2 regions of the Solibacillus sp. FSL H8-0538 genome follow, and region 2 is predicted to be linked to the other one. Evidence: riboswitches for the same ligand, from Rfam matches in the RefSeq annotation. Region 2 holds a riboswitch; the other holds the start of a gene.
The links. A riboswitch is a leader RNA that binds a small molecule or an ion and turns the genes downstream of it on or off. The one in region 2 is predicted to bind preQ1.
Positions count from the first base shown of each region.

Region 1: another riboswitch for preQ1. It lies ahead of queC (7-cyano-7-deazaguanine synthase QueC); the one in region 2 lies ahead of MHH87_RS02410 (QueT transporter family protein).

Region 1 covers NZ_JBBOPI010000001.1:3,554,379-3,561,919, reverse strand. The annotation lists gene MHH87_RS17070 (polysaccharide deacetylase family protein) at 1-238, opposite strand, end outside; gene MHH87_RS17065 (PhoU family transcriptional regulator) at 1,420-1,848, shown strand; gene MHH87_RS17060 (BRCT domain-containing protein) at 2,206-2,523, opposite strand; gene MHH87_RS17055 (YbgA family protein) at 2,643-2,996, opposite strand; PreQ1 riboswitch class I at 3,228-3,274, shown strand; gene queF (preQ(1) synthase) at 3,396-3,896, shown strand; PreQ1 riboswitch class I at 3,913-3,956, shown strand; gene queC (7-cyano-7-deazaguanine synthase QueC) at 4,007-4,666, shown strand; gene queD (6-carboxytetrahydropterin synthase QueD) at 4,670-5,143, shown strand; gene queE (7-carboxy-7-deazaguanine synthase QueE) at 5,136-5,864, shown strand; gene MHH87_RS17030 (VUT family protein) at 5,911-6,450, shown strand; gene MHH87_RS17025 (DUF4358 domain-containing protein) at 6,760-7,245, shown strand; gene MHH87_RS17020 (MBOAT family O-acyltransferase) at 7,252-7,541, shown strand, end outside.
Region 2 covers NZ_JBBOPI010000001.1:508,482-516,022, forward strand. The annotation lists gene trpB (tryptophan synthase subunit beta) at 1-1,179, opposite strand, end outside; gene MHH87_RS02390 (phosphoribosylanthranilate isomerase) at 1,176-1,793, opposite strand; gene trpC (indole-3-glycerol phosphate synthase TrpC) at 1,790-2,584, opposite strand; gene trpD (anthranilate phosphoribosyltransferase) at 2,581-3,618, opposite strand; gene MHH87_RS02405 (chorismate-binding protein) at 3,624-4,997, opposite strand; T-box leader at 5,181-5,387, opposite strand; gene MHH87_RS02410 (QueT transporter family protein) at 5,572-6,054, opposite strand; PreQ1 riboswitch class I at 6,062-6,107, opposite strand; gene MHH87_RS02415 (ABC transporter substrate-binding protein) at 6,414-7,424, shown strand.

The DNA.
Region 1 (7,541 bases), 3.0 Mb from region 2:
TTATGAGTGAATCTTCTTTAATATAAAACGGCTGAGGATCATTAAAAATCACAACTTGTTCAAATTCCTTTGTTTGAGGAATTATATTTATCGATTTCACGATTTCCATATGTTTAACTTGTTCGAACTCTTTTTCATTTGCTTCTACTCTTTCCAAATTATCTAGTAAACCTAAGCTTTCAATTAATACACTTCCTATAAAAAGGATTAAGATTGTAATATAAACGTATTTTTTCATTTTGTCCTCCACATTGCTTCTTGAATTTAAGCAACGTACCGACGGAAAATTACAAAATAAGTTTCAAAATTTATTAATTTTTTTAGTGGATAAGAAAGTATAACTTTCCCATCTACATAAGTAAGGGCATCAACTCGCCTCATTTTGGGCGAGTTGTGTCTTTCTAATAGACTTCATTTATTTATGGAGCATTGGGAGGTATTTTGTCCTAAAAAAAGTTGGATGACTCACAAGGAAACTTAGAAGTGAAAAATGAATTATTACACTGAATTTCTACCACGAATTATGCATGACTTAGAACGAGTGAATCAATTAGAGAATTTAAGTAGAGAAGTGAGGTTGCCTTTTCTGCTTGGGTTAGTGGAAGGGAATTAACTTAATGACCAACAGCAAAAATATGCTACAGTTTCATGAGTGGAGTAAAGAAAAAAAATTAGAATTTAGGCAAATTAATATTATTGAATCAATCATCGTCGGCATTTCAGTAATAAGATATGCAAAATCCAAGAATAAACATGACGGAGTAATATTGATGTTCGATAGAGAGTTTCCGGAAGTGAAATTTGATTACGGTAGACGGCATTAACTTTAAGACTTTTGATGCGTAGTGTTCTTGGAAATATTGAGTTTAAAAGTGAAGACATTCTTTACTCCTTCATATTGCAAAAATTATGTACCAAGGTTTCTATTGAAATATTAAACACAGCCCATACAGAGCTATCAAAAGAATATTTAAAAGAAATTAAAAGCAGTCACTCCTCAAGTTAAAGGTACAGGTTAAAGCAATTAAATAGATTGAAATATTATGGTAGCTTTTAGATACATAGTACCAACTATAATAGAAATTTTTCGTTGAGTTTTATGCACCATTAGTTGGAATAGTAGTTGGATTTTTTATTCATATCTTCATATTACTTATAAGAATTTCAATAAAATTAAACAAACTTCTGAATAGATTAGAGGATAATGATAATTGAAGATGAAAGTTCGTGAAATACTACAATTAAAGTAACGGGGGTTTTATTTAATTGTTCGAATTAAGCATGGTGAAGAGTAATTGTAAACTGTTTAATATCGAAATGTATAAGGGACAAACTGTGCATCTTTCTTGTTCAATTAACGTAAGCAGGTTAGTGAAAGAAGAAGAGGATTATATTTAATTTTGGAGGTTGGAGTATTAAATGAAAAGAATACTAGTTTGCTTAAGTTTTATGTTTATTCTTGTTGCTTGTTCAAACGAAAATGGAGACAACTCAACAAAGGAAGTTGATATTACGAAAGCGTTTGTAGAAGAAAATGCAGAGGTTGGTTTAACTTATAGTGAAGTAAGAGAGAGATTTGGAACAGAGGTACTTGCCGATGAAGTTGATAATGCGGAAACTTGGCTATACGATTCAACGCAATATAGCGATTTTGAATATAATCAAAGTTTAAAAAGTATCGCTTCTGAAGAAATTAAATCTGGTAATCTTGAATATCAATTATATATTAACTTTATTGAAGAAGAAGCCTTTATGTACTCTTACTTTTATTTAGGGGGAGACGGAAAAGTATGGCAATATCAAGTAACTCCTGATAATAAAACTTTAAATAATCCTGTCAGTAATTAAACTAACGGGTGCCTTCGTTTGTTATAAAATATGACTTTAAAAGTTCTTTTTATCAAACTTTGTTCAATGGCTGCAGGAATAATATATCGAAATAACCCGCTCCTTGAGGTATTTCTAACTTAGGGAGTTTTTTGTTTTTGGATGGCTTTAAAAGAGCGTGCTTGGTAAATCGGTTAGCTGCTATTTGTGATAGCAAGCAAGAACCAGCTCATAAGTAAGTCTGATTTTCCCAAAAACTAATAGGAGAAAAGGTATGTGAACAGAGTTGTTTTGCATACCTTTTTAGAGGAGAGGGGTTCCACAAAGCTGTTAAATTAAGAGGCAGCCCCACTTTAAAAGATGATGTTAAATATCCTTTTATATAGAAATGAGCCAAATAAAATCATCCTCAGCAACCATTTGGATATCCTGGCCAAGGTTAATTAACTGTTCAGCTTTTAATTGTTTCGTACTTATACTAGGACGTTTTTTTCCTAGAATAAGAAAATCGGTCTCCTTTGTAACAGCCCCCTGCATAATCCCTCCACAGGCCCGCACTTTTTTCGCAGCTTCTGAACGTGTCATAGTGGAAAGGGCCCCAGTAAAGACGAGTTGTTTATTATTAAATGGGTGTATTAAGCGTTCGGTTGGGTCAGAGAGCAAGATGACGTCTGTGTTGTTTTTATTTTTGTTCATATTGATTCTCCTTGATTGAATGGAAAGATTTCTACCTAATTATAGGCGAGATTGATTGATTCGAGAGGATTTTAGTAACAGAAGGTGGTATACAAAGGAAGATCCCTCACGACGTAGACTCACGGCTGCAAAATCGTACTTTCTCGTAAATAAGTAACGTTATATTGAATGGCCAATTGTTGTAAAAAGCAAAGAAATGTTGGCATATCACAAGTGTTGAGCAGTTGTTCGTATGTTTGCTTTTCTTCGGGTGTGGCTACTTTACGGAAATAGCCCCACATGTGCTGGCAGGCATTGCGCATGCTGCCTTCTGTTGGCGTTTGTTGTAGCGCAGCATGGATCAATTGTTCAATTTGTTCATGGGCCAGCTGTTCACGCATTGCCTGCCGAATTAGGTTATAATGCTTTTGGCTATGGAACATAACACGGTATTTTTCTTCACGCCAAAATTTATCTGTTAGTTGACGTTTCATACAATCCACCTCTCAAAAAATACCCATTTTAAATCTATTGCTAGTTAATTTTAATATAAAACATCAATTTGGATTAATCGAGTATATATTTTTTTATAATGTATCTAAATGTCGGTATAACAGCGGTTTTTTCTAGAGAAGCATTTGTCGGAAGGTTGTATTTAAAAAGATTCATTTGACGTTTTCCTTCATATTCTATATTATATGGAAGAAAAGAATGCCCGGACTAGAACGGGAGAGGTTCATAGCTGATACCCTCTATAAAAAACTATGGAAACATGACTATTCGCCATGTCCATATCGGACGTGGCTTTTTCTGTTTTTGTATATTTTTTATAGAATGATTGGTGAAGCCTCTCTTGAAAAGTGTTGGGAAACATTTTACAAGGAGGTTTTTTTATGTCTGGCCGTAGCCATGAAGAAGGTTTAAAAGATTTAACACTATTAGGTAATCAAGGTACTAAATATTCATATGATTATGCACCCGAGGTATTGGAGTCAGTGGATAATCTACATTCGAATCGGGATTATTTTGTCAAGTTTAATTGTCCAGAGTTCACGAGTTTATGCCCACTTACAAATCAACCCGATTTTGCAACGATGTACATTTCATATATTCCAAATCAAAAAATTGTTGAGAGTAAATCACTGAAATTATATTTATTCAGTTTTAGAAATCATGGGGATTTCCATGAAGATTGCGTGAATATTATTATGAACGATTTAATTAACTTACTTGATCCAAGATATATTGAGGTTTGGGGGAAATTTACTCCACGCGGGGGTATTTCGATTGATCCTTGGTGCAATTACGGGAAGCCGGGAACGAAATACGAAGAAATAGCGAATTACCGTTTAATGAACCACGATCTGAATCCAGAAAAGATAGATAATCGATAAATTAAAGAGGTCAATCTAGAAAGAGGTTTTTAGCTACCCTCTTTAAAAAACTAAGAAGAACAGCATTTTTCTTAGAATGCTGTTTTTTCGTTATAAGGGAGTTTTCACAGATGAAGCAGGAAAAAGCAATCGTTGTGTTTAGTGGAGGTCAGGACAGTACGACTTGTCTGTTTTGGGCAAAGGAACGTTTTAGAGAAGTTGAGGCAGTGACATTTGATTATGGGCAAAGGCATGTTCTTGAAATTGAATGTGCGAAGAGTATAGCAGCCGAGCTAGGTGTCAAACATCATATTCTTGATATGTCACTCCTAAACCAGCTCGCTCCGAATGCATTAACACGAGATGACATAAAGGTTGAAGACGGAAAAGATGGCGAGCTTCCATCAACTTTTGTGCCTGGGAGGAATCTGCTCTTTCTTTCCTTTGCAGGTGTTTTAGCGAGCCAAGTAGGAGCTAAGCATATCGTGACCGGAGTTTGTGAAACGGATTTTAGCGGATATCCAGATTGCCGAGATATTTTTATTAAATCCTTGAACGTCACGTTAAATTTATCGATGGACGATACCTTTGTGATTGATACTCCACTCATGTGGCTGAACAAGGCACAGACATGGGAGCTAGCGGATCAGCTTGGGGCGCTTGAGTTTGTTCGGGAAAGAACGTTAACTTGTTATAACGGTGTAATTGCAGATGGTTGTGGTGAATGCCCGGCGTGTAAACTGCGAAACAAAGGGCTTGAAGAGTATAGAAGTTCTAGAAAGGAGTCTTAAGGCATGACGAATTTTAGAATTGTCGATAAGCTCCAAAAAATAGATGAAGATATTCATAGGGATCAATTGAACTATCATGCAAAGCGTGTGCTTGTGAGCAAGGAATTTACCTTCGATGCTGCCCATCATTTACATAATTATGAGGGGAAATGTAAAAATCTGCACGGCCATACGTATCGTGCTGTATTAGGACTAAGTGGGTACACGGATGAGCGCGGCTTGATGATTGATTTTGGCGATATAAAAGAAATTTGGAAACAAAAAATAGAGATTTATTTGGATCATCGTTATTTAAATGAAACGCTTCCCCTGATGAATACGACAGCAGAGAACATTGTTGTATGGATGTACGAAAAGTTAGCTGAAGCCTTGCTTGAGGAACAGCGATATACGGGGGCGCGTGTCGAATTTATCAGGCTGTATGAAACTCCGACTAGCTATGCTGAAGCGAGACGGGAGTGGATGGAAGTTGAGTAAGGTACCCGTTATAGAGATTTTTGGGCCGACGATTCAAGGTGAGGGAATGGTCGTGGGTCAAAAGACAATGTTTGTCCGGACTGCTGGTTGTGATTATGCCTGTTCATGGTGTGATTCCTCATTTACGTGGGATGGCAGTGGCAAGCATCTTATTGTGCAAATGACAGCACAAGAGATTTGGGCTGAATTGAAACGCCTTGGTGGCAGCGGTTTTTCATTTGTCACGATTTCGGGCGGCAATCCTGCGCTCCTGCGAAATTTAGACGCGCTCATTGGTATTTTAAAAGAAAATGAGATCAAGGTCGGAGTGGAGACGCAGGGAAGCAGATGGCAAGAGTGGCTGTATGAGGTTGATGAACTGACACTTTCACCAAAGCCGCCTAGTTCCGGAATGACGACAGACTATTCGGTGCTCACTGATATCTTAGAAAAACTTCAAAATCGAAACAGCGCGCAGCATATATCCCTTAAAATAGTCGTTTTTAACCAAGAGGATTATGATTATGCTAAACAAATTCACCTTCGATATCCAACCATTCCTTTTTATCTCCAAGTCGGTAATGATGATATCACGACGATGGATAATTCACGTCTCATCAGCCATTTATTAGAGCAATATGAAGCGCTCATTAATAAAGTGATTTTGGATGAGGAATTAAGAGATGTCAAAGTACTGCCGCAGCTGCATGCCCTTGTGTGGGGAAATAAAAGAGGCGTATAGGGAGCAGTTATAAAACTGTCTCTAAATTTACTAGAGGAGTAACATCATGAGAATATTATTTTATTTATTATCTATTGTCATCGCTAATGTAATAACGGCAAGATTTGCGCCATTACAGTTTGGAATGTTTATCGTTCCAATGGGGACTCTTATGATTGGGGCGACCTTCATTTTCCGGGACCTTGTGCAAAATAAATATGGTAGAGCAAAGACGTATTTATTTATTTTAATAGCGTTAATCTTATCCGCTGTGGTTTCCTTCCTACTCGGAGATACACTATTGATTGTTGTTGCATCGGCAATTTCATTTGTTGTCGCTGAAACAGCTGATACAGAGATTTATACTCGATTAAAACTTCCAATGGCTTGGCGTGTGTTCTACAGCGGAATTGTTGGAGGATTTTTGGATTCGGTTATTTTCGTAGTAATTGGCTTGAGTCCACTTGGCGCCAACATACTGCCTTGGGAAGCTGTACCGGCTGCCGTTTTGGGGCAAATTATTGTGAAGACGACTATTCAAATGTTCGGTGCACTGATTTTGAATCAAGTACATGTAATGAAAGAAAAACGTCCTATATCAGAATAAATCTTTTAATTAGACCTATTCACATTGGTGAATAGGTCTTTTTTGATATATTACCCTTTGTTAGGAATAATCGGTGTGCTTCTCGTATGTACTAAATCAAAAGACTACGGAGAATACATCGCTAAAATTAATGCTTGAACATAGGCGTTAATAGAGGGATTTAGTAAATATAGCAAAGTGGTAGAAGGTAGAAAATTCGTGTATGAATAAACTTTTGTTTTTGTGAAATAATAATTTATGTAACATTTATGAAATTCGTACGTCTAAATACTTTGAAGTCTAACTTGTAGAAAAGGGGAGTACATAACAATGAAAAAGACAATAATCTATCTTATGTTAACAATGGCATTAGGATTGGTGATTACAGGCTGTTCTAATGATAAGTCATCTACAATCGAGGCGAAGTTACCTGCAAAAGAAATGGCAGATCAAATGGTGAAGGAAGTCGAACAACCTATGCTAATGGAATTGCAACCAGATCAAGTGAAGGAATTTTACAATATAGACCCGGAAATGCTTGATGAATATTCGATTAGAATACCGATGATGAACGTAAAGACAAATGAAATTGCAATTTTGAAAGTGAAAAATGCTGAAGATATCCCTGACGTGGAATCAGCGGTAAAGCAAAGAGCGGAAAATGTGAAAAAGCAATTTGAAACATATCTTCCAGACCAATACGAAAATGCAAAAAACTATAAGCTAATTACGAAAGGCAACTATGTGTTATTAGTTATCTCGGAAGAAGCAGACGCACTTGTAAAAGTTTATAATAGTCTCTTTGACCAAAAATAAACGGCAATGGTATTTAGCAGTCTGCTATTTCTATTTTTGTTTTTGCCAGCTGTATTAGCACTTTACTATTGTTCACCAAAGATGATTAGAAATCTAATCTTATTTTTAACCAGTCTTATCTTTTATGCCTGGGGTGAACCGGTTTACATTATTATTATGTTGGTATCGACTTTTACGGATTACAGCTTCGGGTTGCTACTGGATAGACCTAATTTGAGTTCCATGAAACGAAAGTGGATTGTCGCCTTATCTATTATTGTTAACCTGACACTGTTATCTTATTTTAAATATGCTGA
Region 2 (7,541 bases):
GTCACCTCCGAATGCATCCACTAACGTGTGCACATCTTTATCGCCACGCCCTGATAAACAAACAACAACAACTTCTTCAGCAGGACGTGTTTTTGCAAATTGTGAAGCATAATAAATCGCATGTGCACTTTCTAATGCCGGTAAAATGCCTTCTGTTTCGCACAATAGCTTTACACCTTCAAGTGCTTGTGCATCGGTAACGGATGGATACTGCGCACGACCGCTTGCATGCAAATGACAATGCTCTGGTCCAACGCCTGGATAATCAAGCCCAGCAGAAATTGAGTGTGCTTCTTGTACAAAGCCGTTGTCATCTTGTAATAAATACATAAATGCCCCGTGCAGTACACCCATTTTTCCTACGTGAATTGCCGCTGCATGCTTATCTGTATCGACACCAGCGCCGGATGCTTCAATCCCATAGAGCGCCACGTCTTTATCTTCGATGAACGGGTAGAACATGCCGATTGCGTTACTGCCCCCACCGATACAAGCAATGACTGAATCTGGTAAACGACCTTCTTGTTGTAAAATTTGTGCACGTGTTTCATCCCCAATAACACGTTGGAAATCACGGACAATTGTTGGGAACGGGTGGGGCCCCAATGCTGAGCCTAAAATATAATGTGTATCTTCAACATGTGTAACCCAGTGGCGAAGCGCCTCGTTTACAGCATCTTTTAGGGTAGCTGAGCCCTTGTCAACGCCGACCACTTTTGTTCCAAGTAACTCCATACGGAATACGTTTAGCTGTTGACGTTTTACATCCTCTGCCCCCATATAAACGATGCATTCCATATCTAGTAGGGCACAGGCAGTAGCGGTTGCCACACCGTGCTGACCAGCGCCGGTTTCTGCAACAATTTTCTTCTTGCCCATACGTTTTGCAAGCAGGGCCTGTCCAAGTGCATTATTAATCTTATGTGCACCCGTATGATTCAAATCTTCACGCTTTAAATATATTTTTGCTCCGCCAACGCGCTTCGTTAAACGTTCTGCATAATAAAGCGGTGTTTCGCGACCTACGTATTGTTTTAAATAATAGTCTAACTCTTGTTGGAAGGCAGGATCCTGCTTTGCTTCCTCGTACGCTTGCTCTAATTCAATTAACGGTGTCATTAATGTCTCGGGAACAAATTGTCCGCCAAATTTACCGAATCTTCCTTTAGTCGTTGTCATGAAATCCTCGCTCCTTTAGCTGCCTGTAGAAATGCTTGAATAAGTTCGTGATTCTTTTGTCCATCTAGCTCAACCCCGCTTGAAACGTCTACGCCAAATGGCTGCACAAGATTAATTGCCTCAGCAATATTTTCAGCACGTAAGCCACCTGCTAAAATAACTTTTTCCTTTGGGATGTGTGCTTCTTGAAGTAGTGACCAGTCGAATGTATGGCCACTGCCACCGCGGAAGTCTGTGCCTGGAGCATCAAATAAATAGTAGTCCACGTTATAACGTACGGCTTGTTCAATATCTTCTTTTGTACGAATGGAGAAAGCTTTAATTGAAGGTAGTCCAATTTCCGTAATAAATTCAGGCGTTTCGTCCCCGTGATACTGTACATAATCGAGCGGCACCGTTTTCGCGAAATGCTCAATTGCTTCGCGTTCTGCATTGACGAACACACCGACCTTTTTGACATGTGGGGGAATTGCTTTCGTGAGCTCGGCTGCCTGTTCAACTGTAATTTCACGCTTGCTCGGCGCAAACATAAATCCGATAAAATTAACACCTGCTTCAACAGCGGTTTCAATATGTGCGCGTTCTTTTAAGCCGCAAATTTTTACAAATGTCATACCGTTTCACCAAACTTTTTTGATATGTCGATTTGTAACGATTGTAGGTCTGCCACAACATCACCACTGCGCATAAGTGATTCGCCAACAAGCACCCCTTTTGCGCCAGCATTCGCCACGCGAGCCGCATCTTCTGCGTTCCAAATACCACTTTCACTAATAAACGCTACACCATCTGCTGCAAAATGCTTGGCAATTTCTTCAGTTTGGATTAAATCCACTACGAATGTTTTTAAGTTGCGGTTATTCACGCCGATAATTTTCGCTTTTAATTTTAGTGCGCGCTCCAGTTCTTCGACATCATGCACTTCGACTAAAATTTCAAGACCGAGGTCCGTTGCGTACGCAAAAAGGGAAGCGAGCTCCTCATCTGAAAGCGCTGCGACGATTAATAAAATAACCGAAGCCCCAGCCGCCTTCGCGTAATCAATTTGTACGGGGTCGATCATGAAATCCTTGCATAGCACAGGAATACTGACGGCGTTCACTACATTATATAAATCCGCAAACGATCCTTTGAAAAAAGCTTGTTCTGTTAACACTGAAATACAAGCCGCACCCGCTGCTTCGTATTGAAGTGCCTGTTCTACTGGTTCAATATGCGTTGCAATATTTCCTTTAGAAGGAGAGGCACGTTTCATTTCGGCAATAACTTGTAATTTGTCGGCACGGATTAATGTTTCATATAGAGAAGGGCGCTGTTTTTCGACAACAGTAAAGCTAGGTGTCTGAGCATGTAATCCCGGGAGCTCCGTTTTTTTCTGTTCAATAATCTTGTCTAAAATTGTCATTGTTTCGCACCATCTTTCATTGCATTTTGACTATAGGCAATAACATTGTTTAATTTTTCGAGCGCACGCCCAGAGAAAATACTGTCACGCGCCATTTCAATACCTTCCATCATCGTGTCAGCTAATCCATAAGCGAAAAAGCCAATTCCTGCATTTAATATAACCGTATCAAAATAAACACTTTGTTTACCTGCAAGTAAATCGCGCATGATTACCGCGTTATCAGCAGGACTGCCACCGCGAATCGCAGATAGTGGCTGTGGTGTTAACCCAACATCCTCTGCGCGTAATTTAAACGGAATGATATCGCCGTGATCTAGCAGTACGAATGTGTTTTCACCATCTAAAGAAGCCTCATCCATACCGCAAGAGCCAGATACGACAACTGCACGTTCACGCCCAAGCATATGAAGTACTTGTGCATAATCTGTTGTAAACGCTGGGCGATTAATGCCAACAAATTGTGTTTTTAATGGAACCGGATTTGTTAACGGGCCAGCTAAATTGAAAATTGTTGGCTTACCAATCGCCTGGCGTACCTCACCGATGCGCTTTAATTTCGGATGCATATTTGGTGCATGTAAAAAGGCAATTCCGTGTTTTTGTAGCAAATCAACTGTTTGTTCCATTGTTGGGACAAGCTCAATACCAAGCGCTTCTAATACGTCAGAGCTACCAGAAGAGCTTGAAACTTTTCGGTTGCCATGCTTTGCAACAAGCAGTCCGCCACCCGCAAGAACAAAGGCGGAAGTCGTACTAATATTGAAGCTATGCAAGCCGTCACCACCAGTTCCGCAATTATCGATATAAATGCCTTCAGGAACGTCTACTTGAACCGCATGAGAGCGCATAACAGAAGCAAGACCTGCCACTTCATGAGCCGTTTCACCTTTTTCACTCATCGCAATTAAAAAAGAAGTAATCTCCTCTTTTGGTGTTTCTTCATTAAATACAAGCTGAGCCGCTTCGACCATTTCCTCAAATACTAAATTTCCTTTTTGTACGACGCGCTCAATAAATGGTTGCAATATCATATGAGTCACCCTTGTGCTAGCGCGCATAAAGACTGTGCTTTCATCGCAATTTGCTCCGCTGCATCCTTTGTAGTTGTTTTTGCCGAAATCGAAGTGCCTACTTGTAAATACGCTTTGTTATTTTTAATAAGCATCGTGCGGGCAGTTAGTGCAAAATCAATTTGTCCGTTAAACCCGATATAGCCAAGTGCGCCGCCGTAAAAACTTCGGTGAACTGGTTCAACTTCATCAATGAGCTGCATTGCTTGAAGCTTTGGACTACCTGTTACACTTCCAGCTGGAATACAATGTGCCAATGCGTCGATTGCGTGTAGGGTAGGGGACAACTTGCCTTCCACTGCAGATGTAAGTTGCATCAAATTTTCGGTACGAATGGTTGCTGTATAATTTGTCACCTTAACAGAACCTGCTACACAAATTTTTTCTAAATCTTCCTTGGCTATGTCAACGAGTGCGTTATGCTCGGCAATTTCCTGTGCATTTGAACGTAATTCTTGTTCAATGGCTAGATCCGCTGTTGTCGTGAAGCCACGTGGACGAATGCCAGCAATAGGCTTCGTTGTAACCACACCATTATGAACACGCACTAAGCTTTCTGGCGAGGAGCCGACAATTGTGTGATCGTCAAACTCGATGTAATACATATACGACGCTTGATTGTGAATGCGTAGCTTGCGGTAAAGTGCAAAAGCGTCGCCGTCAAATTCAGTTTCTAAGCGGCGAGATAATACGACTTGAGTGCTATCATTTTTAGCAATTGCTCGTTGCAGTGTTTCGATTTGCTGCTCAAATTCAAGCTCTGTTGTTTGATAGCGGAACGGGCTTAGCGAATAGTCCGTTGACTTAGCTGGTGTTGCATAAAGCAACTGCTCAATAATGGCATCAATATTCGGTTCCTTTTGCTCGGCTTCAATATTTGTATGGAACACGACTAATTCATCTGTTAAATGATCAAAAATAATGAGCGTATCATAAATATGGAAGTTGACAGTCGGAATGCCGATTTCTGTATCGCTCTGTTGGCTATCTAAACTAGTAGCACCGTAGCTAATATAGCCAATTGCGCCTCCCGTAAATGGGTATTCCGTATGATTGGAAATGCGTGGCATCACTTGCTTCAACGAATGGATTAAATCACCTTCATAGCTATATGTTTTATTCGTAAGGTGAGATAGTTCCGTCAATGTCGTACCAGAACCGCTATATGTTTTGCGCGGGTTTGCACCGATAAATGAGTAGCGGCCAGCGCCTTCGCTTTTTGTTGAGCTTTCAAGTAAAAATTTCCGCTGCCCTTGCAAGCGGCTAAAAATTAATATCGGTGTTAACAGATCGCCATTTACTTTTTTCATTGTCGTGCGGAATTTTTGTTTGATTGACATAAAATCACTCCTTCATTTTTTGTCGCTGTTAAATTATATTGTTGTTATTTGGTAGAATCCGCTAGCTTTTTCGCGGGTGAACCAATAAGACCGGAAGTGTAAACGCAGGATGCCACGCTTTTTGCGGCCAATGCGAGTGTAAAAACGCAAAAAAGCCCTCTACAAAAAGAGACTACTCTTTTTGTAGAGGACGATATATGACCGCGTTGCCACCTCAATTGAAGCCTAAGCTTCCACTTCATGTCCTTGTAACGGCAGGAAACCGTCCACTAACTAGCGCTAGCGGCTTTCATAAGGCCCATTCACAAAGATTACACAGACGCGTTTGCACCAACCACGCGCTCTCTAAGCAGGTTATCATTTGCTACTCTTCTTATTCATCAATTTACTCAGCTATACTATTCTCAGCTCTGTCTAGACGGTGGTCACGCTCCCGTGACCTGCTACCGTATCCGAACAATATTAATATTCAAATTGTACGACTAGTTAAGCGAATAAGTCAATATATTCTGAAAATATTTTCTGTTTTAAGACGAAAAAAACCGATCCGCTACAGCAGACCAGTTGAAAAATTTTAGATTAAATTTTTGAAGTTGAGACGTTTGTTTAACGTGTACATAATCGGTACACCGACAGCAAGTACAATAAATTCACCAGCAGCAACGGTTACCCATGTCCAAAAGAACGGTAACTCTAGTGCTAAGTTTAGCTCGAACGCAATAATAAACATCGTACATGTAAACAATAATGTATTAATGAGTAATCTTGCTAAGATATTTTTTACAAACTTACATACGACAATAAAAATCGCCAGTGTAATGATTGAATGTCCAACACCGAAAACAAGATCATACATGCCAAGCGGTGAGGACAGATTTGAAATGAATACGCCTATAATAATCCCAATTGCAAAGCGCGGATTGAACGCCACTAAGTGGTTAAACATTTCAGAAACACGAAATTGTACTTCCGTGAAACCAAATGGGGCAACAAGCATTGTAACAGCAATATAAAGTGCCGCAATAATACCACTCGTTGCTAAAAATTTTACCTTCATTCTTCTATTCCTCCTAGTTTTTTTTACGTGGGATGGTTACGAACCACGGTGTGTTAAACACAAATACCTATATTAATATAGTACAATCTATTCGTCAAATAATGCGGTTAATTGTTGTTGTTAGAAAATTGACACAAAGTTAGTTTAGTAAGTATAGTTTAATTAATTGAGGAATTTAGCGATTTAAAGCGCCAAATTAATAGTTGTGTCGAAAAATATGTGCTACTATATAATTAGAACATTCATAATATTGTTGACTATCTGAAAACGTAGATGTAAGATAGCGATAAAATCACGCTTTATTTGGATGTAACCTAGTGAAGCAAAGTGAGATAGAGAATAATAGGGGGATTTCATTTATGAAACGTAGTATGACAAAATTTTCATTTTTATTGTTCGGTCTTCTGTTTTTACTAGCTGCTTGTGGCAGTGATACAGAATCTACGAACGACACAGCAAGTACTGGTTCATCTTCAGAGCCGGCAACAGAAGAAGCAAAAACATTTAAAATCGGTACAACACAAATCGTGGAACACCCTTCTTTAGATGCAGCAACTGAAGGTTTTAAAGCGGCAATTGCTGACGCTGGTATTAAAGCAGAGTACATTGATAAAACAGCTAATGGTGATAACAGTGCAAACATGACAATCGCACAGCAATTAGTAAGCGAAAACGTAGACTTAATTTTCGCCAACTCAACACCATCTGCACAAGCAGCAAAAGGTGCAACATCTGATATTCCAGTGATCTTCACATCAGTAACAGATGCTGTTGGTGCTGAATTAATCGCTTCAATGGAAGCACCTGGCGCTAACGTAACAGGTACAATCGATTTACATCCAGATACAATTACTAATACAATTGCATATTTAAAAGATTTAGGTGCAAAAAATATCGGAATGGTTTACAACGCTGGTGAGCAAAACTCAGTAGCTCAAATCGCACAAGTAAAAGAAGCGGCAACAGCACAAGGCTTAACAATTGTTGAAGCAGCTGTATCTACTTCAGCTGAAGTAAAGCAAGCTTCTGAATCTTTACTTGGTAAAGTGGACGCTTTCTATATCATTACAGACAATACAGTTGTATCAGCACTTGAATCAGTAATTGACGTAGCAAATGCAAATAAACTTCCATTAATCGTTGGGGAATTAGACTCTGTAGCACGTGGCGGCTTAGCGGCATACGGCTTCGAGTATTATGATATCGGTTATGAAGCAGGACAAATGGCAGCAAAAATTTTACTTGAAGGTGTTGCACCTGCTGACATTCCATCAGCATACCCAGCAAACCTTAAACTAGTAATTAACAAAGCAACAGCTGAACTACTTGGTCTTGAAATTAAACCAGAGTGGAACGCTGAAGTACAATAAATAACAAAGGGGATTTGTGCCCTTCATACCCGAGTAGTGAGAGCGTCGTATCCATGCGACATCGAGGGTGTGGTACAAATGCCTAGACAATAAGAATTAAATGTTAGGAGATGATTC